3 regions of the Aureimonas sp. AU20 genome follow, and region 1 is predicted to be linked to each of the others. Evidence: predicted binding sites of a transcription regulator. Region 1 holds the regulator's gene; each other region holds the start of a gene.
What was found. Region 1 encodes PhoB, which activates phosphate uptake and scavenging genes when phosphate is short. Its sites were predicted from a motif close to TGTCATNNANCTGTCAT; they were not measured.

Region 1 (5,874 bases):
CGGAGCCTTCGGGCGTCGCCACGCGCAGCGCGAAGTCGAACCGCCCCGCCGCTTCGATCAGGGAGTTCAGGACATTGTTGCCGTCGCCCGTCCAGGCGAAGGTCTTGCCCTTCACCGGGCCGCGATGCTCCTCGAAGGTCAGGAGATCGGCCATGATCTGGCAGGGATGCGTGTCGTCGGTCAGCGCGTTGATGACGGGCACGGTCGCCGCTTCCGCCATTTCCAGAAGGCGCGAATGATCCGTGGTGCGGATCATGATCGCGTCGACATAGCGCGACAGGACGCGCGCCGTGTCGGCGATCGTCTCGGCCCGGCCGAGCTGCATTTCCGAGCCCGACAGAAACAGCGTCTCGCCGCCGAGCTGGCGCATGCCGACGTCGAACGACACGCGGGTTCGCGTCGAGGGCTTCTCGAAGATCATGGCGAGCATGCGCCCTTCGAGCGGGCGCGGGCCCTGGCGGCCGAGCGCCTTGCGCTCCCGCGCGTCGTCCAGAATGGCGCGCAGATCCCCGCCCTTCATGGTGGACAGATCGATGAAGTGCCGGACGGCCGAAACGGCCGGCGGCGCGGAGGCGAGAACTTGGCTCATGCCGCGCTGCTTTCGGGATGGGACTGGGACAGGTCGGCGACGGCGGCCTCCAGCCGCTCCATCGCCTCGCGGATTTCACTCTCGGTGACGGTGAGCGGCGGCAGGAAGCGCACGACATTGTCGCCGGCGGGTGCCGCCAGCATCGAATGATCGCGCAGCGCCTCGATCAGCTTCGTGTTGGGCACCACGGCCTTGAGGCCGATCAGGAGCCCCTCGCCGCGAACTTCCGAGACCACGGCGGGATAGCGATCGGCCAGCGAGGCAAGGCTCTGCTTGAACAGAAGCGCGTTGTGGCGCACCTGGTCGAGGAAGCCCTCTCCCAGGACCACGTCTAGGACGGCATTGCCCACCGCCATGGCGAGCGGGTTGCCGCCGAATGTCGTGCCGTGCGTGCCGGGCGTCATGCCCTTGGCGGCCTCGTCCGTGGCAAGGCACGCGCCGAGCGGGAAGCCGCCGCCGATACCCTTGGCCGAGGCCAGGATGTCAGGCGTGACGCCGGTGATCTCATAGGCGAAGAAGCGCCCGGTGCGCCCGACGCCGGTCTGCACCTCGTCGAAGATCAGGAGCAGGCCGTGCTCGTCGCAGAGATCGCGGATCAGCTTCAGGAAGCCGGCGTCGGGCGCGCGGATGCCGCCCTCGCCCTGGATCGGCTCGATCAGGATCGCGGCCGTCTCGGCGCCGATCGCCGCGCGCAGCGCCGCCACGTCGCCGAAGGGAACCTGGTCGAAGCCCTCGACCTTCGGGCCGAAGCCTTCGAGATACTTGGCCTGACCGCCAGCGGCGATGGTGGCCAGCGTGCGGCCGTGAAAGGCGCCCTCGAAGGTCACGATGCGGAAGCGCTCGGGATGCCCTGAGACATACTGGTAGCGCCGCGCCGTCTTGATGGCGCATTCCAGCGCCTCGGCGCCGGAATTGGTGAAGAACACCTTATCGGCGAAGGACGCCTCGACCAGCCGGCCGGCGAGCTTTTCCTGCCCAGGCACGTGGAAGAGGTTGGACGTGTGCCAGAGCTTGCCCGCCTGCTCGGTGAGCGCCGCCACGAGATGGGGATGGGCGTGGCCGAGCGAGTTCACCGCGATGCCGCCGGTGAAGTCCAGAAACTTGCGCCCGTCCGACATGTGCAGCCAGACCCCCTCGCCTCGCTCCACTCGAAGGTCCGCGCGCGCGAAGGTGGCAAACAGCGGATTGTCGTGGGTCTCGGCCATGGCGATACTTCTCGTTGGCATGGACAATGGAGGGAACGGCGGCGCGAAGGCGGCCGGAGCGGCAGGCACAATAAGCCCGCGCGCAACGCGCTGCCTATACCATGGCCGGGGCGCGAATTGTCAACGAAAGCCGAAGTTTCGCCTTTTGCGAGCCTCTATGCTTCCGTAAACGTCGCTCCGCACCCATAAGCTGTTGAAAAGGGGGCGAAACGATTCGCCCGGCGGCGCCCACTCTTGCCGCCCTTCGCACTCGCGTTCTAGAACCCTCTCAGACACCAGATTTCGTGTGGGAAGTCCCGTCGATCCGCAAGGGGTCGACAGGGGCTATGGATGACGGCACCGGCCGCCCTCCCGCAGCGACAGAGTACGAGGAGTCTGTTCATGAGTTGGACCGAGGAGCGCATCGAGCTGCTCACCCGCCTTTGGGGCGAAGGTCGAAGCGCCAGCCAGATCGCGGCGGAGCTCGGCGGCGTGACGCGCAACGCCGTGATCGGCAAGGTTCACCGGCTGAAGCTGGACAACCGCCCCAAGGGCGGCGCGGACGAGAGCCCCGCCGAGGCCGCCCCCGTGGCGCCGATGCGCGTCGCGCCAGCCTTCGAGCCCGCGCCCCAGCCCGTGCCGGTCGCCGCCGCGCCCGTGCCGGAGCCGGTGGCCGCGCCGTCGATCGCGGCGGTGGAGCCGCCCGCCCCGCGCCGCGAGTTCGCGCCTGCGCCCGTCGCGGCTCCGGTGGCAACGCCCACCTCGGCCCCCATGCCGACGCCGAGCGCCGCGCCGCGCATCCTGACGCCCTCCATGCCCACTTCCGCCCCGCCGCGCGCGCCCATGCCGCTCCGCCAGCCGATGATCCATTCGGTGGGCGCCACGGCCCTTAAGATGGACCCGGACGCCGGCGCCTTCGAGGAGGCCCAGCCGTTCGGTCATTCCGAAGGCGGCGAGGTCGTGCCCATGTCGCGCAACCTGACGCTGGTGCAGCTTTCCGACCGCACCTGCAAATGGCCGCTGGGCGACCCGCTGAGCCCGGACTTCCGCTTCTGCGGAAACCATTCCCAGGACTCCTCGCCCTATTGCAAGCACCACGCGCGCATCGCCTTCCAGCCGATGTCGGAGCGCCGCCGCGTTCGCTAAGGGCGTTCCCCGGCAAGGCGGAAACGCTTTTCCGAGACATGAGACGAAATCGTGGACCTTGCAGCGTTCCGGCAAGCCGGAATGCTTCAGGCGCTTTCCATCCATCGCGGTTTAGAGCCCGGCCTTCGCGCCGGGCTTTTCTTTGCGCCGGCCGCTCCCCCGGCCTTCCTGCCAGAAAGCGTCTCCCGCTCGCGCCTGTCCTGCGTTATGAGGCAGGCCATGCGAGCGGAAGACGCTTTCTGATCTGGGCGCCGGTCCGGCCGGCGCGCGAGGCCCCTTTCGAAAAGGCTATGACATGACCGATACCCCCGCCCTTCCCGACCGTCTGGCGATCGACCCGGACAGCCCGTTCCATGACGAGGCGCTGCTGGCGCGCGGCATCGGCATCCGCTTCAACGGTAACGAGAAGACCAATGTCGAGGAATATTGCGTCAGCGAAGGCTGGGTGCGCGTGGCCGCCGGCAAGGCCAAGGACCGCCAGGGCAAGCCGCTCTTGATGAAGCTGAAGGGCACGGTCGAGCCCTATCTGAAGGACGAGAGCGCCGAGGGCTGATCGCCCTCGTCCGCCAAACGAAAACGCCGCGAGCAGCCGTTTGGCTCTCGCGGCGTTTTCGTTTTGGAAGGACGGCTGAGCCTCAGCTCGCCTCGGCCCGTTGCTGCACGGGCCGCGCGGCGGCGGTGAAGTTCTCGTCCAGCGAATAGCCCGCCCCGCGCACGGTGCGGATCGGGTCGCGCTGGCGGCCCCGGTTGATGGCCTTGCGCAGACGCCCGACATGGACGTCCACGGTGCGCTCGTCGACATAGATGTCGCGACCCCAGACGCCGTCCAACAGTTGCTCGCGCGAGAAGACGCGGCCGGGCGACTGCATGAGGAACTCCAGGAGGCGGAACTCGGTGGGTCCGAGCTTGACCTCGCGGCCGGCGCGGCGCACGCGATGCGTCTCGCGGTCGAGGTCGAGATCGCCCGCCACGAGCTGGCTGGAGATGCGCTCGGGCTTCACCCGACGCAGCATGGCGCGCACGCGGGCCATGAGCTCGGGAGTCGAGAAGGGCTTCACGACATAGTCGTCCGCCCCGACCGAAAGGCCGCGCACCCGCTCGCTTTCCTCGCCGCGCGCCGTCAGCATGATGATCGGCAGGCGTTCGGTCTCGGGCCGCGTGCGCAGGCGCCGGCAAAGCTCGACGCCGGACAGGCCGGGCAGCATCCAGTCCAGCAGAAGAAGGTCGGGCACGCCCTCTTTCAGCCGCAGGTCGGCCTCGTCGCCACGCGCGATCACGTCGACGTCGTAACCCTCGGCCTCAAGATTGTAGCGAAGGAGGACGCCCAGCGCCTCCTCGTCCTCGACGACGGTGATCCGGGCGCCCATGCGACTTACCCGTTCAGGCCGGAAGAGGGCGAGGCGATCGAGGGCGTCGAGTCGCTCTTGGGCCGCTCGACCTCCATCTGTTTGCCGGTCTTGATGTAGTAGACCGTCTCGGCGATGTTGGTCGCGTGGTCGCCGATGCGCTCGATGTTCTTGGCCGAGAAGAGAAGATGCGTGCAGGCCGTGATGTTGCGCGGATCTTCCATCATGTAGGTCAGGAGTTCGCGGAAGAGCGAGGTGTAGAGCGCGTCGATCTCGGCGTCCTGGGCGCGGATTTCCAGTGCCCGCACGTCGTCGCGCGTGGCATAGACGTCGAGCACGTTCTTCAGCTGGCCCAGCGCCAGTTCCGACATGTGCTCGATGCCGCGCACCAGCTGCACCGGCTGCTTGTGGTCGGTCACCGCGATCACGCGCTTGGCGATGTTCTTGCCGAGATCGCCGATGCGCTCGAGATCGTTGGAGATGCGGATGGCGCCGACGATCTCGCGCAGGTCGTGCGCCATCGGCTGGCGCTTGCCGATCGTGAGGACCGCGCGTTCGTCCACTTCGCGCTGCAGCGTGTCGAGAAGGATGTCGTCGGCAACGACGGACTGCGCCAGACCCCAATCGGAGCGGATCAGGGCGGAGACCGCCTGCTCGACCATGCGCTCGGCCTGGCCGCCCATTTCGGAAATGCGACGAAGGATGAATTTCAGTTCGTCGTCGTAGGACGAGACGATGTGATGTTCCATGAAACGAACTCTCCCTGTTTCGCGGAGAACGACTCCCGGCCCGATAAGGCTGCGGGAGCCGGGAGCGAGGTCAGCCGAAGCGGCCGGTGATGTAGTCCTGCGTGCGCTTGTCGTCGGGGTTCTGGAACATCTTTTCCGTGGAACCGACCTCGACGATCTTGCCGAGGTGGAACATCGCCGTGCGCTGCGAGACGCGGGCCGCCTGCTGCATCGAGTGGGTGACGATGACGATGGTGAAGTTCTGCTTCAGCTCGTCGATCAGTTCCTCGACCGTGGCGGTCGCGATCGGATCGAGGGCCGAGCAGGGCTCGTCCATCAGGATCACCTCGGGCGAAACGGCGATGGCGCGAGCGATGCACAGGCGCTGCTGCTGGCCGCCGGACAGACCCGTGCCGGCGTCATGGAGGCGATCCTTCACCTCCTCGAACAGGCCGGCCTTGCGCAGCGAGGTCACGACGACCTCCTCCAGGTCCGTCTTCGACTTGGCCAGACCGTGGATCTTCGGGCCATAGGCGACGTTCTCGAAGATCGACTTCGGGAACGGGTTGGGCTTCTGAAACACCATGCCGACCCGGGCGCGCAGTTCCACCACGTCGATCTGCGGGTTGTAAATGTCCTCGCCGTCGAGCGTGATGAGGCCCTTGACCTTGGCGCCCTCGACCGTGTCGTTCATGCGGTTGAGCGAGCGCAGGAAGGTAGACTTGCCGCAGCCCGAAGGGCCGATCAGCGCCGTCACCTGCCGCTCGTAGACGTCGAGATTGACCTCGAACAAGGCCTGCTTCGCGCCGTAGAAGACCGAGACGTTCTCGCCCTTCATCTTGGTGGCGAGGACGGGCGCGTTGGTCTTCGGGGCGGCGGTC
Region 2 (5,874 bases), 420 kb from region 1:
TGCCGCCGAAGGCCGGCGTCGCCTTGCGCAGGGCGATCAGATGACGCAGCCCGGCATAGAGCCGGCCGGCCACGGTGCCCTCGTCGTGCCGTTGCCCGTAGAGCGCGTCCGGGCGGAAGGGCCGATGAACCCAGCGGCTGTCCACCGCTTCGGCCGGGCGGTCGAGATAGGTCGGGTCGTTGAGTTGGCCGACCTCGTCGCCGAGATAAAGAAGCGGAATGCCGGCGGCGGCCAGCGCGACGGAATGAAGCAGCAGGACGCGGCGGATGCCCGCGTCGGGATCGCGCCCCAGGCCCGCGAGCGAGGCCGTGGTGCCGGTGATGCGGCAATCGCCCGTGCGCGGATTTTCCTGAAAGGGCTCGCCTTGCGCAAAGGAGCCGGGAAAGCGCCCGACGAAGAATCCGTTCAGGAAGCGCCGGTGGTCGCCGCCATGGATGCCGAGTTCGGCCGCTTCCTCGTCGGCGAAGGTCCAGCCGATATCGTCGTGGCTGCGGACATAGTTGACGAAGGCGCAGCCCGGCGGCAGCTGCTGGCGCCGGTCGAAGGCCTGCTGGAGCAGGCGCGCGTCCCGCGTCGCCAGCGCTTCCCAGCCCAGCGCCATGACCAGCGGATTGTAGGAGATCGGGCATTCCGCGCGGTCGATATAGGAGACGACCTCGTCCGGGTGGACGATCGCCTCGGACTTGAACACCATGGCCGGCGCGCCCATCCGGCAGAGCGCGTTGAAGGCGCGCAGCAAACGGTGCGCCTCGGGCAGGCTCTCGCAAGGCGTGCCGAGCCGCTTCCAGATGAAGGCGACCGCGTCCATGCGCAGGATCTCGACGCCGCGATTGGCCAGAAACAGCATCTCGCCCGCCATGGCGCGGAAGACGGCGGGGTTGGCGTAGTTCAAGTCCCATTGGAAATGGTAGAAGGTCGCCCAGATCCAGCGCCCGTCCGGCAGCTGCACGAAGGAGCCGGGATGGTCGTCGGGAAAGATTTCCCGCGTCGTGCGCTCGTACTGGTCGGGCAGCGTCCGGTCGGGAAAGACGAGATAATAGTCCTCATAGGTCTTCTCGCCGGCCAGCGCCCGGCGCGCCCATTCATGCTCGTTCGATGTATGGTTGAAGACGAAGTCGACGGTGAGCGAAATGCCGCGTCGGCGCAGGGTGCCGGCCAGATGCTCGAGATCGGCCATGGTGCCGAGCTTCGGGTTCACCTCGCGATAGGAAGAGACGGCATAGCCGCCGTCGGAATTCTCTTCCGGCGCCCGGAACAGCGGCATGAGATGGAGATAAGTGAGACCCAGTTCCTCGAAATAGGGAAGCTGGTCCTCGACACCCTTCAGCGTTCCGGCATAGCGATCGACATAGCAGACGCCGCCCAGCATCCGCTCGTCCGTGAACCAGTTCGGCTCGGCCTCGCGCGCGGCGTCCAGCGCCTTCAGCTCGGCCGAGCGCTCGGCATAGGACGAGGCGGCGCAGTTCACCGCCTCTGCGAGCTCGCGCAGGAACGCGGGATGCCCGGCATAGACCGCCGAGAATTCGGCGAACAGCGCGGGGAAATACGTGTCGAACCGGCGCCGGAACGCCGCGTCCCATCCTGCGGCTTGGGGATGGGCCAGCACATGAGCGAGGGCGTCGGAAAAGCTCGGCACGTCGGACACGTCTGATCTCGCCTATGGGTTGAACCGACAGGCGCGATATCATGCGGCCGCGCGGCCGGGAAGCAGCCGCTCGGCGAAGGGCGCGCCATCCGCGCGACGCGCCAAGCGCTCACCCGTCACCCAGACGGCAAATGCACACGCGAAGGATCGGTCGTCGGCAAGTATGGAGGGCGGGACCGTCAGTCCGACGACTTGCCCCAGCTAGACCTCTTCTTCGCGCGCGAAGCATTCGTCCACCCGCGAACCTCTCTCCTATCGTCTATTATGTTATAACATAACGCCCGTGGAGCTCATTTCGGATTTTTCAACTGGGCTGTCACGCGGATGTTATGAAGAAAACCTATGCCGCAACCGACAGATCCCAGTGGAGACAATCGATGCGCCACCTTCTCAGCTTGCTCGTCGTCACCAGCGCGCTCACCGCCACCGCCCATGCGGCGACGGTCATGCCTCTCGACCGCGCGACCATCCTGGCGGGCTCGCCCTTCGACATGAAGGTCGAGTTCAAGGGCGTTGTGAAGGAAGGCGACGTCGCCGTCACCATCAACGGCAAGCCTGCCGCCGAGGTGCTCGGCCAGCCCGTCGAATTCATCGAGAAGGAAGACGGCGTCGAGGCCTCCGCCATCCGCATCCATGGCGGCCATATCCTGGCGCCGGGCAGCTATAAGGTCGAGGCCAAGGCTGGCGACGAGACCAAGGCGGTGACCTGGGAAGTCTACGGCACGCCCGCCACGGCCAAGGCCAAGAACATCATCTTCCTGCTCGGCGACGGCATGACGGTGGCCAACCGCACCGGCGCGCGCATCATGTCCAAGGGCATGACCGAGGGCAAGGCGAACGGCCGCCTCGCCATGGACGATCTCGACCACATGGCCTTCGTCGGCACGTCCTCGACCAATTCCATCGCCACCGACAGCGCCAACACGATGTCGGCCTACATGACCGGCCACAAGTCGGCGATCAACGCGCTCGGCGTCTATGCCGACCGCACGAAGGACTCCTTCGACGATCCGAAGGTCGAGACCATTGCCGAGGCGCTGCGCCGCACCACCAAGAAGTCGGTCGGCATCGTCGTCACCTCCGAGGTCGAGGACGCGACGCCCGCCGCCGTGGTGTCCCACACCCGCAAGCGCGCCGACAAGCCCGAGATCGTCGACATGCTGTTCAAGGTGAAGCCGGACGTGCTGCTCGGCGGCGGCTCGGCCTACTTCCTGCCGCAGTCGACGCCCGGCTCCAAGCGCAAGGACGACAAGAACTACATCCAGATGTTCCAGGACGCGGGCTATGCGCTGGCGACCGACAAGGGCGAGCTGGAAACCGCCAAGGGCTCGAACCAGGAAAAGCTGCTCGGCCTGTTCCACACCGGCAACATGGACTTCATGCTCGATCGCGGCTTCCTGAAGAAGGGCACCGTGTCGAAATTCCCCAACCAGCCGGGTCTGGTCGAGATGACCGAGATCGCGCTGGACCGCCTGTCGAAGAACCCCGAGGGCTTCTTCCTGATGGTCGAGGGCTCGTGCATCGACAAGGCCTCGCACCCGATGGACTTCGAGCGCTCGATGATCGACACGATCGAGTTCGACAAGGCGGTGGGCGTGGCGCGTGAGTTCCAGCGCACCCATCCCGACACGTTGATCGTCACCACGGCCGACCACACGCACGGCATCTCGATCATCGGCACGATCGACGACGACAAGCCGGGCACGGAAATGCGCGAGAAGGTCGGCGTCTATGCCGATGCCGGCTTCCCCAACTACGAGGACAAGGACGGCGACGGCTATCCCGACCGCGTGGACGTGTCGCGCCGCCTCGCCATCTTCGCCGCCGACTTCCCGGACTATTACGAGACCTTCCGCCCGAAGGTGGACGGCCCGTTCGAGCCCGCCGTCCAGAACGAGAAGAAGGAATACGTGGCGAACGAGGCGTACAAGAACGTTCCCGGCGCCGTGTTCCGCGAAGGCAACCTGCCGCGCTCGGCCGACACCGCCGTCCATGCGGTGGATGACGTGGTGCTGCAGGCCGCCGGTCCGGGCGCCGAGGAGTTCAAGGGCTACATGGAAGAGAGCGACATCTACCGCGTTCTCGCCGACGCCTTCGCGCTGGCGCCCGCCAAGAACTAAAACTTCACGTTTCTCGGACGCAGACGGGTCCCGGCGCGCCGCGCCGGGGCCTTTGCCATTGGAGGACTTCGCCATGACCGGGCTCGCTCTCTCCCGCCGGCGCTTCACAGCATCAATGCTCGGCGCGCTCGCGCTCGCCGCGCTCAGGCCCATAGCGGCCCACGCCACCGAGACGCTCGGCTTCGACGATCTCTACGGCAAGATCAGCGTGCTCGGCCTCGCCTTCTCCAACAAGCTGAAGTCGCTGGCCGGGCAGAGTGTCGAGATGCGCGGCTTCATGGCGCCGCCGCTCAAGGCCGAGGCGCAGTTCTTCGTGCTCACCGAAATTCCCATGTCGATCTGCCCCTTCTGCTCCTCGGACGCGGACTGGCCGGCCAATATCGTCGTCGTCTATCTCCGCGAGCGGCAGACCTTCGAGCAGGCCAACCGGCCCATCGCGGTGTCGGGCCGGCTGGAGGTGGGCTCCTGGACCGACCCCGAAACCGGCTTCGTCAGCTTGGTGCGGATCGTCGACGCCCGTTTCTCCTCCGTGTGATCCCATGTCCGCGCTCGTTCTTCGCGATCTCGAAGTCCGTTTTCCCGGGCTGGACGCGCCCGCCCTCGCCATCCCCGCGCTCGACCTCCAGCCCGGCGAGCGCATCGCGCTGACCGGCGCCTCGGGCTCGGGCAAGACGACCTTTCTCAACGCCGTCAGCGGCCTGGAGCGGGTGCGCCGGGGCACGGTGCGCTGGGGCGAGACCGATCTCAGCACCTTGAGCGAAGCGGGGCGCGACCGCTGGCGGGCCCGCCATGTCGGGCTGGTGATGCAGGATTTCCACCTCTTTCCCGGCCTGTCGGCGATCGACAACGTGCTTCTGCCCCATCGCCTGTCGCGCGCCCTGCCGCTGGCTGAGGCGCGGGCCGAGGGGCAGCGGCTGCTCGCCCGCTTCGGCATCGAGCGGCCGGCGCAAAGGGTGGAGACCCTGTCGCGCGGGCAGATGCAGCGCGTCGCCGTGGCGCGCGCCCTGGCCGGCCGGCCGGCGATCCTGATCGCCGACGAGCCGACCGCCAGCCTCGACGCCGAGGCCGGCGCGGCGGTGGGCGATCTCCTCCTGGAACTCGGGGCCGAGACGGGCGTCACGCTGATCGTCGCCACGCACGACCCGCATCTCACCGGCCGCATGAACCGCGTCGTCAGGCTCGCCAACGGCCGCCTCCTTTCGGCCCCGGAGGCCTGAGCCATGTTCGGTTTCATCTGGGCCGATCTTCGCCGCCATGCCGCAGGCGTCGTCGCCGTGGTGCTGCTGATCGCGCTGGCGACGGCGCTGGGCGTCGCCGTGACGCTGGGCGAGCGGGCCATCCGGCTCGGCAGCGCCCGCGCCGCCGCCGCCTTCGACCTCGTGGTCGGCGCGCCGGGCAGCGAAACGCAGCTCGTGCTGTCCTCGGTCTTTCTCCAGCCGGCCCCCCTCCCCCTTCTGCCCGGCCGCGTGCTGGCCGATCTCGCCGCCGATCCGCGCGTGCGCTACGCCGCGCCGGTGGGCTTCGGGGATTTCGTCGGCGATGATCCGGTGGTCGGCACGACGCTTGACGTCGTGGCTGGGCTCGGCGGTCTGGCGGAGGGGCGCGGCTTCGAGAAGCTGCAGGACGCCGTGGTCGGCGCGGCGGTGGCGCGGCCGATCGGCTCGCGCTTCAAGCCGCTGCATGGCCGCCTGTCCGAAGGCGGGCATGTCCATGGCGAGATCAGCTACGAGGTGGTCGGCCGCATGAAGCCGACGGGCACGGCCTGGGACAAGGCGGTGCTGGTGCCGATCGAGGCGGTGTGGCTGGCCCATGGCCACGAGCCGCACGAGGCGCACGACGAAACCGCGCAGGAAGCCGGCGACGCCGCGCATCGCGGCGAGGCTCCCGCCGCCGCTTCAACCACTGGCCCTGCCCCCGCGCATGTCGGCCCCGGCCTCGCGTCCATGGCCTCCTTCGTCGATCCTGAGGAGCGCGAGCTTCCGCGCGTCGTCGATCTCGACCGGCCCGTGGACCCCGCCGCGCTGAGCCGGCCGGACGCGCCGGGCGTTCCCGCCATCGTGGTGAAGCCGCGCACCATCGCCGACGCCTACAAGCTGCGCCAGGAATATC
Region 3 (5,874 bases), on a different replicon from region 1:
TAGTCGTATCCTGTCAGGACAGGGAACGAGACGAGAGCGCGATGGCTTGAGAGGCGAGCGCAATAGATAGAGCCACTTCGCTCCGTATGCCGAATAGGCGGACCCGATGTGAGGCTTCGGCCTGGGAACGGCTCGTTCAGCCTTCCATCCCCTCAGAAGTAAAAAACAGGAAGCTTCGCGGTCCGGCTGACTATTCGCGGCAGAGCTCATCGAAGCGCAGGTCGGCCCGCCCATGCGTCAGATCGTTCACCAGGCGCGACATCGTATCGACCTTGTCGCGGGGGATGGCGAGCGACCATTGGGCGCCCGTGTCGTTGAAGCGCGTGCTTTGAATTTCCACGCCAGCCTGGGCGCCGATCCGAGCTTGCAGAAGCGCGAGATCGCCGAACTGGCACGTCAAAGTGGCCGGTATCGTTTCAAGAAGCGGCACCTTCTCGGCATTATGGAGGCAGAGCGCGGCCGTGCCGCCATAGGCGCGGATGAGACCACCGGTGCCAAGACGAACGCCTCCGAACCACCGCGTTACCATCACGACGACGCGATCCAGCCCTTGCCCATCGATCGCCTGCAGGATGGGCTTCCCAGCCGTTCCGCTCGGCTCGCCATCGTCCGTGAACCGGTAGCTCTGTCCGAACCGCCAAGCCCAACAATTGTGATGGGCTGTGGGATCGGCATGCAGCCCCACGAACGCCTGCGCCGCCTCGACGCTCGAGATTGTGTCGGCAATGGCGAGAAACCGGCTCTTCTTGATGTCTTGCCGGGCTCGCGACTCTGACACGGGCGTGTGGAGGATGCTCATGTCGCTGTGTACCAAATGCCGCTCCATCTGGGATAGCGGATCGAGGCACGAAGCCGGCATGTGACGCCGGCTGGCGAAGGGCTGTCAAGAACCCGCGATGTCGTCCCCGCTTCCGCCAGCTTCAGCTTTCTTGTTTCATCCCGCGCTCGGTTGGATGGTCTGTCGGATGGACGCATGGCGGGATGACCACTCCAGCTTCGGAAAGGCCGGGGAAACTTTGCGACAGAGCATTTCCACGCCCTTCATTTGGAAAGGCGTCACGCTTGGGATCGACGCAGGGAGACCGCGCAGATCTGCTTTACGTCCCTGAATCATAGCGCCTACGAGCCACGGCCTTGCGGGAGAGCCCGCCGCTTTATCGCTTCCTCAACGATCCATCTTTAGGCTGCAGCCTGCCTTGCTGGATTGCCCGCCGCCATGTCCGACGCCCTCGCCCCGACGCCCGAAAGCCCGTCTGAAACGTCGCTGGCATTGGCCCGCCGGGTCTTGTCGACCATACCGCCGTTCCTGACTCCACCCGACCCCGCCGGGGTCGACCTCGGCCACTCGCTGATAGGACCCAAGGCGTCGGTCACGCCACCAGCACCGAGCGAGCCCCCGCTGGCCCCTTTCAGCACCTCGGACGCGGCGCGTTTCGAAATTCTCCTGGGGCAGGACAAGTTCCTTGCGCCCCTGCGACAGCTCGGCGTCGAGGGGGACAGCCTGTTCGGCCGCGCCCGCCTTCGCCCCCATCAGCTTCTCACCCTGCTTCACGACGACCTGACGCGCCTCTTCCGGCGAGCCGACCTTTCGCCCGCTTCGCCGGGCTGGGTGCGCGAGCGCCATCATGGCGCAGAATGGCGCTCGGACCTCACCGAAATGCCGGCCGGGGACGACTGGCGTTTCGATCGCGACGCCATGCGCGAGCGCGGCTTGTATCGGCGCGAGGCGGATCGGATGCGGGACCTCGGCCGCCGTTTTCGCGCGCGCCTCGCCGGCGGCGGCTTGATCCTGGTGCTTGCGGGCGCCGAGCCGGTCGAACCGGCGCTTCTCGCCATGATCCAGGCGGAACTGACGCGGCTTGGCGGGGGCGCGCCCTTCTGGCTGCTCGTGCTGGGCGAGACGGACCAAGCGGCGTATTTCGCCCGCCTCGAAACCCTGTCGGAGCGGGTCCTCGCCGCCTCCCTCCCCCGCTCGGGATCGAAGGGCGAGGCGCTTTCGGCCCTTTTGCGCCAAGCGCTGGAAGCCGCGCCCTTCGCCGAATGGGAAGCAGTGCAAGGCGCCGTCGCAGCGCATCTGGGGCCCGGGCCTCGCGCGCTGCCTTTTCCCTCCAAGACGGAGGTCGGCAGCACGGGCGGCGAGCATGATTTCGGCTGGGGCGAGGCCGTGCTTCTCCATGGCCACGACTGGTCCCGCCAGGTGGACAGCCAGTTCCTGCTTCATGCCTCCGAGCCCTCGAAGCCGGAGACCGCGCTGGAATGGCGAAACGTTCGCCTGCTTGGGGCGACGCGGCTTCGGGCCGAGGCGGAAATCCCCATCGCGACGGTGGCGCCCCTGCGCCTCGAACTGACGGCCTTCCAGGGCGAAGCAGAGATCGCCCGCACCGCGTGCGAGATGTCGGACGGGTCGCGCGCCGCCACTCTGTCGCTCGCCTTCCCCGCCCGGGCGCGGGACGGGCTGCGAGTGCGCCTTCGCGCCACCACGCTCAACGAGTTGCAGACGGGCGAGCGCTCCGTGGTCGCCCTGCGCGCGGTTCAACTGGAACCCGCCGAACCCGACGCCGAGCCGCCCGAAGCGGCGGAGGCCGCCTTCGTGCCGGTGGTCGCGCCCCGGCCGGGGGACGAGAGCCTGTTCTCTCGCGAGATCATGGCGCCGCGCGAGACCTGGGCCAAGACCCTGCCGCGCTTTCTCCTGAACCTTTCGGGCGAGGAGCCCGACGTCTCGCGCATCTACAAAGTGGAGCGGCTGACGCAGGGCCGCGCGGTGGACCGTTTCGAGAATGCCGGGATCGTCGGCTTCAACGGGATCGTCCGCTCGGGCCGCTTCTTCGACCGATACACCGTGCATGGCGAGGACGATCTTCTGCGCATGGCCCGCGCGCACGGCACCTACGAGAACGCCGCGACCGGCCTGCAGCTGCACGAAGGCGGGGCGGTTCTGGCGCGCGAGGCGCTGGAGCGGGCCGAGCATCTCGAAGGGTCGATCTTTCTCGGCACGCCGGACGAGCCGGACAATTGGGGCATGTGGCTGCTTCTCGGCCTGCCCGGCATGCATCACTTCGCGAGCCATCGGGACCGGTACGACCGTTTCCTGTGCGAGCGCCAGCATCCCTGGCAGCGCAGCCTTCTCCAGACCTTCGGCCTCGCCGACGAGGACATCGTCGAGCAGCGGCGCGGCGCGACCTATTGGTGCGAGAGCGTCAGCCTCCTGCGCATGGTCGGGCGGGACCTGATCCTCGCCCCGCACGAGCGCGACATCTTTCGCGATCTGGCGGAGCGGCTGGCCCATGGCAGCGCGGCGCCCGCACCGGAGCGCGTCTTCCTGTCCCGCCTCAGCCGAACCCGCAAGGGCGGCGCCTATCGCGGCCTCCTGAACGAGGAGGAGCTGATCGACGCGCTGGTGCCGCTCGGCTTCACCGTGGTGGAGCCGGAGCATCTTTCCTTCGCCGAGCAGGTGGCGCTCTTCGCCAAGGCGCGGGTGGTGGTGGGCCTCGGCGGCGCGGCCATGTTCAACACCGTGTTCTGCCAGCCCGAGACGCAGGTCGTGACGATCGAAAGCACGGGCGTCTTTCTCGACGCGCACACCAATCTCTTCAGCTCGCTCGGTCTCGCCTACGGCGTCGTGATCGGCGAGGAGGACCGGACCGACCCGCGCCCGAGCCAGCGCCGCTGGCGCCTTGACGTGCCCGGCACCGTGGCGGCGCTGCGCGAGATGCTGGCCTGAGGCCACGCGGGGCCGGACATTCGATTGAAAGCAAAAGGGGCGGCGCGGGCTGCCCTTTCGTCGTTCGGGCTTCTGCGCGCCGCGCGCGAGGTCAAGGCCGCAGCACCAGCTCCATGCGATCGGCGGGGAAGCGCGCCCGGATCACCTGCACCGGGCGGTTGTCGAGATCGACATCCACCGCCATGCTGACCAGCACGATCGAGTCGGGCGAGGTCGCCAGATGGTCGGCGTCGAGCGGGTGGACGCGCTCGGCCGTGATGCGCGTTTCGCGCCGACGATAGTCCGAGACGCCTTCCAGCTTCAGCGCCTCCGTCACCGAGCCGGTCTCGGCATAGGCTCGCACGATGCCGGGAAAGCGCTCCACGCTGAAATGCGAGGTCGCGATCGACAGCGGAACGCCATTGGCGACGCTGAGCGTTTCCAGCCGATGCAGCGGCGCGCCCGGCGCGCAGCCGAGAAGCGCGGCGAGCGCGGCGTCGGCGCGCGTGGCGTCCGCCCGGATCAGGCGCCCGCCCGGCGTGCGCCCCTGCGCCGTGACGTTTTCGGAGAAGCGCGTGCGCGGGCCGATGGGATAGGCGAGCCGGCGCGCCGGCGCGTTGACGAACGTGCCCCGGCCGCGCTCGGCCCGCAGCAGCCCTTCGCTGGCGAGCGACTGGATCGCGCGCCGAACCGTGTGCCGGTTCACGCCGAAACTGTCGGCCAGCTCCGTTTCCGGCGGCAGCTTGTCCGCGAAGGCGCCGTCCATGATCGCGGAGCGGATCTTGTCGGCCACCCGCCGCCAGCGCGTCACGCCCTCGTCCGTCTCGTTCACGCCCGCTCCCGCCAAAAGATTCGCGCCCAAAGATTCGCGCCTGTCATCCTGATGTCACCGATGGACGGATAAAGAAGGATCGTCCAGACTAAATGTCTAAACAAATAGACCAATGAGCGGACCGACCCATGCTCCAGCCCTCCTCCGACCCGGACATCTCGTTTCAGGAACGCCGTCGCCGCGCCATCGGCGCCTTCGCGCTGGCCGATGGTGCCGTGCTGCGCGTGCTGCACGGCCAGGTCTGCGAGGCCGCCCCGCCGGCGCGGCCGGTGCGCGGGCCCGAGATCGGCCTCGTCATGCTGCGCGGCCGGGCGGGCGGAGGCGGAGCGCCGTTCAATCTGGGCGAGGCCAGCGTCTGCCGCGCCACGGTGCGGCTGGGCACCGGCGAGGTCGGACACGCCATGATCCTGGGGCGCGACAGCGACAAGGCGCGGCTCGCCGCCCATTGCGACGCGCTCTGGCAGCACCCGGAGTGGCAGGAGCGGATCGAGCGCGAGATCGTCGCCCCGCTCCTCCAGGCCGACACTGACACGCAGAGCGATCGTGCCGCCGAGACCGAGGCGACGCGGGTGGATTTCTTCACGCTGGTTCGAGGCGAGGATCAGGCATGACACAGGCTTCCCTTTCCGCCCTCGCCGTCTCGGGCGGCTTCCAGGACCCGGTTCTGGGCTCGCAAGACGCCTTTCGCGCCGTGATGGACGCCTTCGCCGCGCCCGGCACGATCGCCCGTCTCGCCGCCTCGGTGGAGGCGCCGGCACCGCTCGCGCCGGCCGCCGCCGTGTTTCTGCTGACGCTGGCCGATGCCGACGCGTCGATCTTTCTGGAGGGCGCGGAGGCCGGCGCGGCTGCCGCCTGGCTCGGCTTCCACACCGGCGCCAGCCTCGTCGCGGCGCCGGGCGAGGCCGCCTTCGCGCTGCTCACCCTCGGTTCGGACCCCGCCGGCTGGGGCCGCTTCGGTATCGGCACCGACGCCTATCCCGACCGCGCCGCGACCCTGATCCTGCCGGTGGAATGCCTGGAAGGCGGCGCGCCGCTCGTTCTCACGGGCCCCGGCATCGAGACGGTCCGCACCATCGCCCCGCAAGGCCTGCCGGCGGGGTTCCTCGCGGCCCGCGCCGGCAATCGCGCGCTGTTTCCGCGCGGTCACGATCTCGTTCTCGTGGCGGGCGACGGGCTGATCGCCCTGCCGCGCTCCACACGCATCGCGGAGGCTTGAAATGTACGTCGCCGTCAAGGGCGGGGAAGCCGCCATCCGCAACGCCCACAAGCTGCTCGCCGACCGTCGGCGCGGCGAGCGGGACGTGCCCGCGCTGACGCTCGACCAGATCACCGGACAGCTTTC

Region 2: M673_RS00355 (alkaline phosphatase) is a predicted target of PhoB. The motif match lies at 1,960-1,976, and genes of this name have one in related genera.
Region 3: phnF (phosphonate metabolism transcriptional regulator PhnF) is a predicted target of PhoB. The motif match lies at 4,574-4,590, and genes of this name have one in related genera.

What each region holds. Positions count from the first base shown of each region.
Region 1 covers NZ_CP006367.1:3,409,350-3,415,223, forward strand. The annotation lists gene argF (ornithine carbamoyltransferase) at 1-589, opposite strand, end outside; gene M673_RS15545 (aspartate aminotransferase family protein) at 586-1,794, opposite strand; gene M673_RS25160 (GcrA family cell cycle regulator) at 2,176-2,919, shown strand; gene M673_RS15555 (DUF3297 family protein) at 3,215-3,472, shown strand; gene phoB (phosphate regulon transcriptional regulator PhoB) at 3,555-4,286, opposite strand; gene phoU (phosphate signaling complex protein PhoU) at 4,292-5,014, opposite strand; gene pstB (phosphate ABC transporter ATP-binding protein PstB) at 5,085-5,874, opposite strand, start outside.
Region 2 covers NZ_CP006367.1:83,799-89,672, forward strand. The annotation lists gene M673_RS00350 (amylosucrase) at 1-1,645, opposite strand, end outside; gene M673_RS00355 (alkaline phosphatase) at 2,023-3,765, shown strand; gene M673_RS00360 (hypothetical protein) at 3,839-4,300, shown strand; gene M673_RS00365 (ABC transporter ATP-binding protein) at 4,305-4,982, shown strand; gene M673_RS00370 (ABC transporter permease) at 4,986-5,874, shown strand, end outside.
Region 3 covers NZ_CP006368.1:81,113-86,986, reverse strand. The annotation lists gene M673_RS17415 (helix-turn-helix domain-containing protein) at 1-3, shown strand, start outside; gene M673_RS17410 (IMPACT family protein) at 191-799, opposite strand; gene M673_RS17405 (glycosyltransferase family 61 protein) at 1,217-3,721, shown strand; gene phnF (phosphonate metabolism transcriptional regulator PhnF) at 3,813-4,532, opposite strand; gene phnG (phosphonate C-P lyase system protein PhnG) at 4,661-5,143, shown strand; gene phnH (phosphonate C-P lyase system protein PhnH) at 5,140-5,748, shown strand; gene M673_RS17385 (carbon-phosphorus lyase complex subunit PhnI) at 5,750-5,874, shown strand, end outside.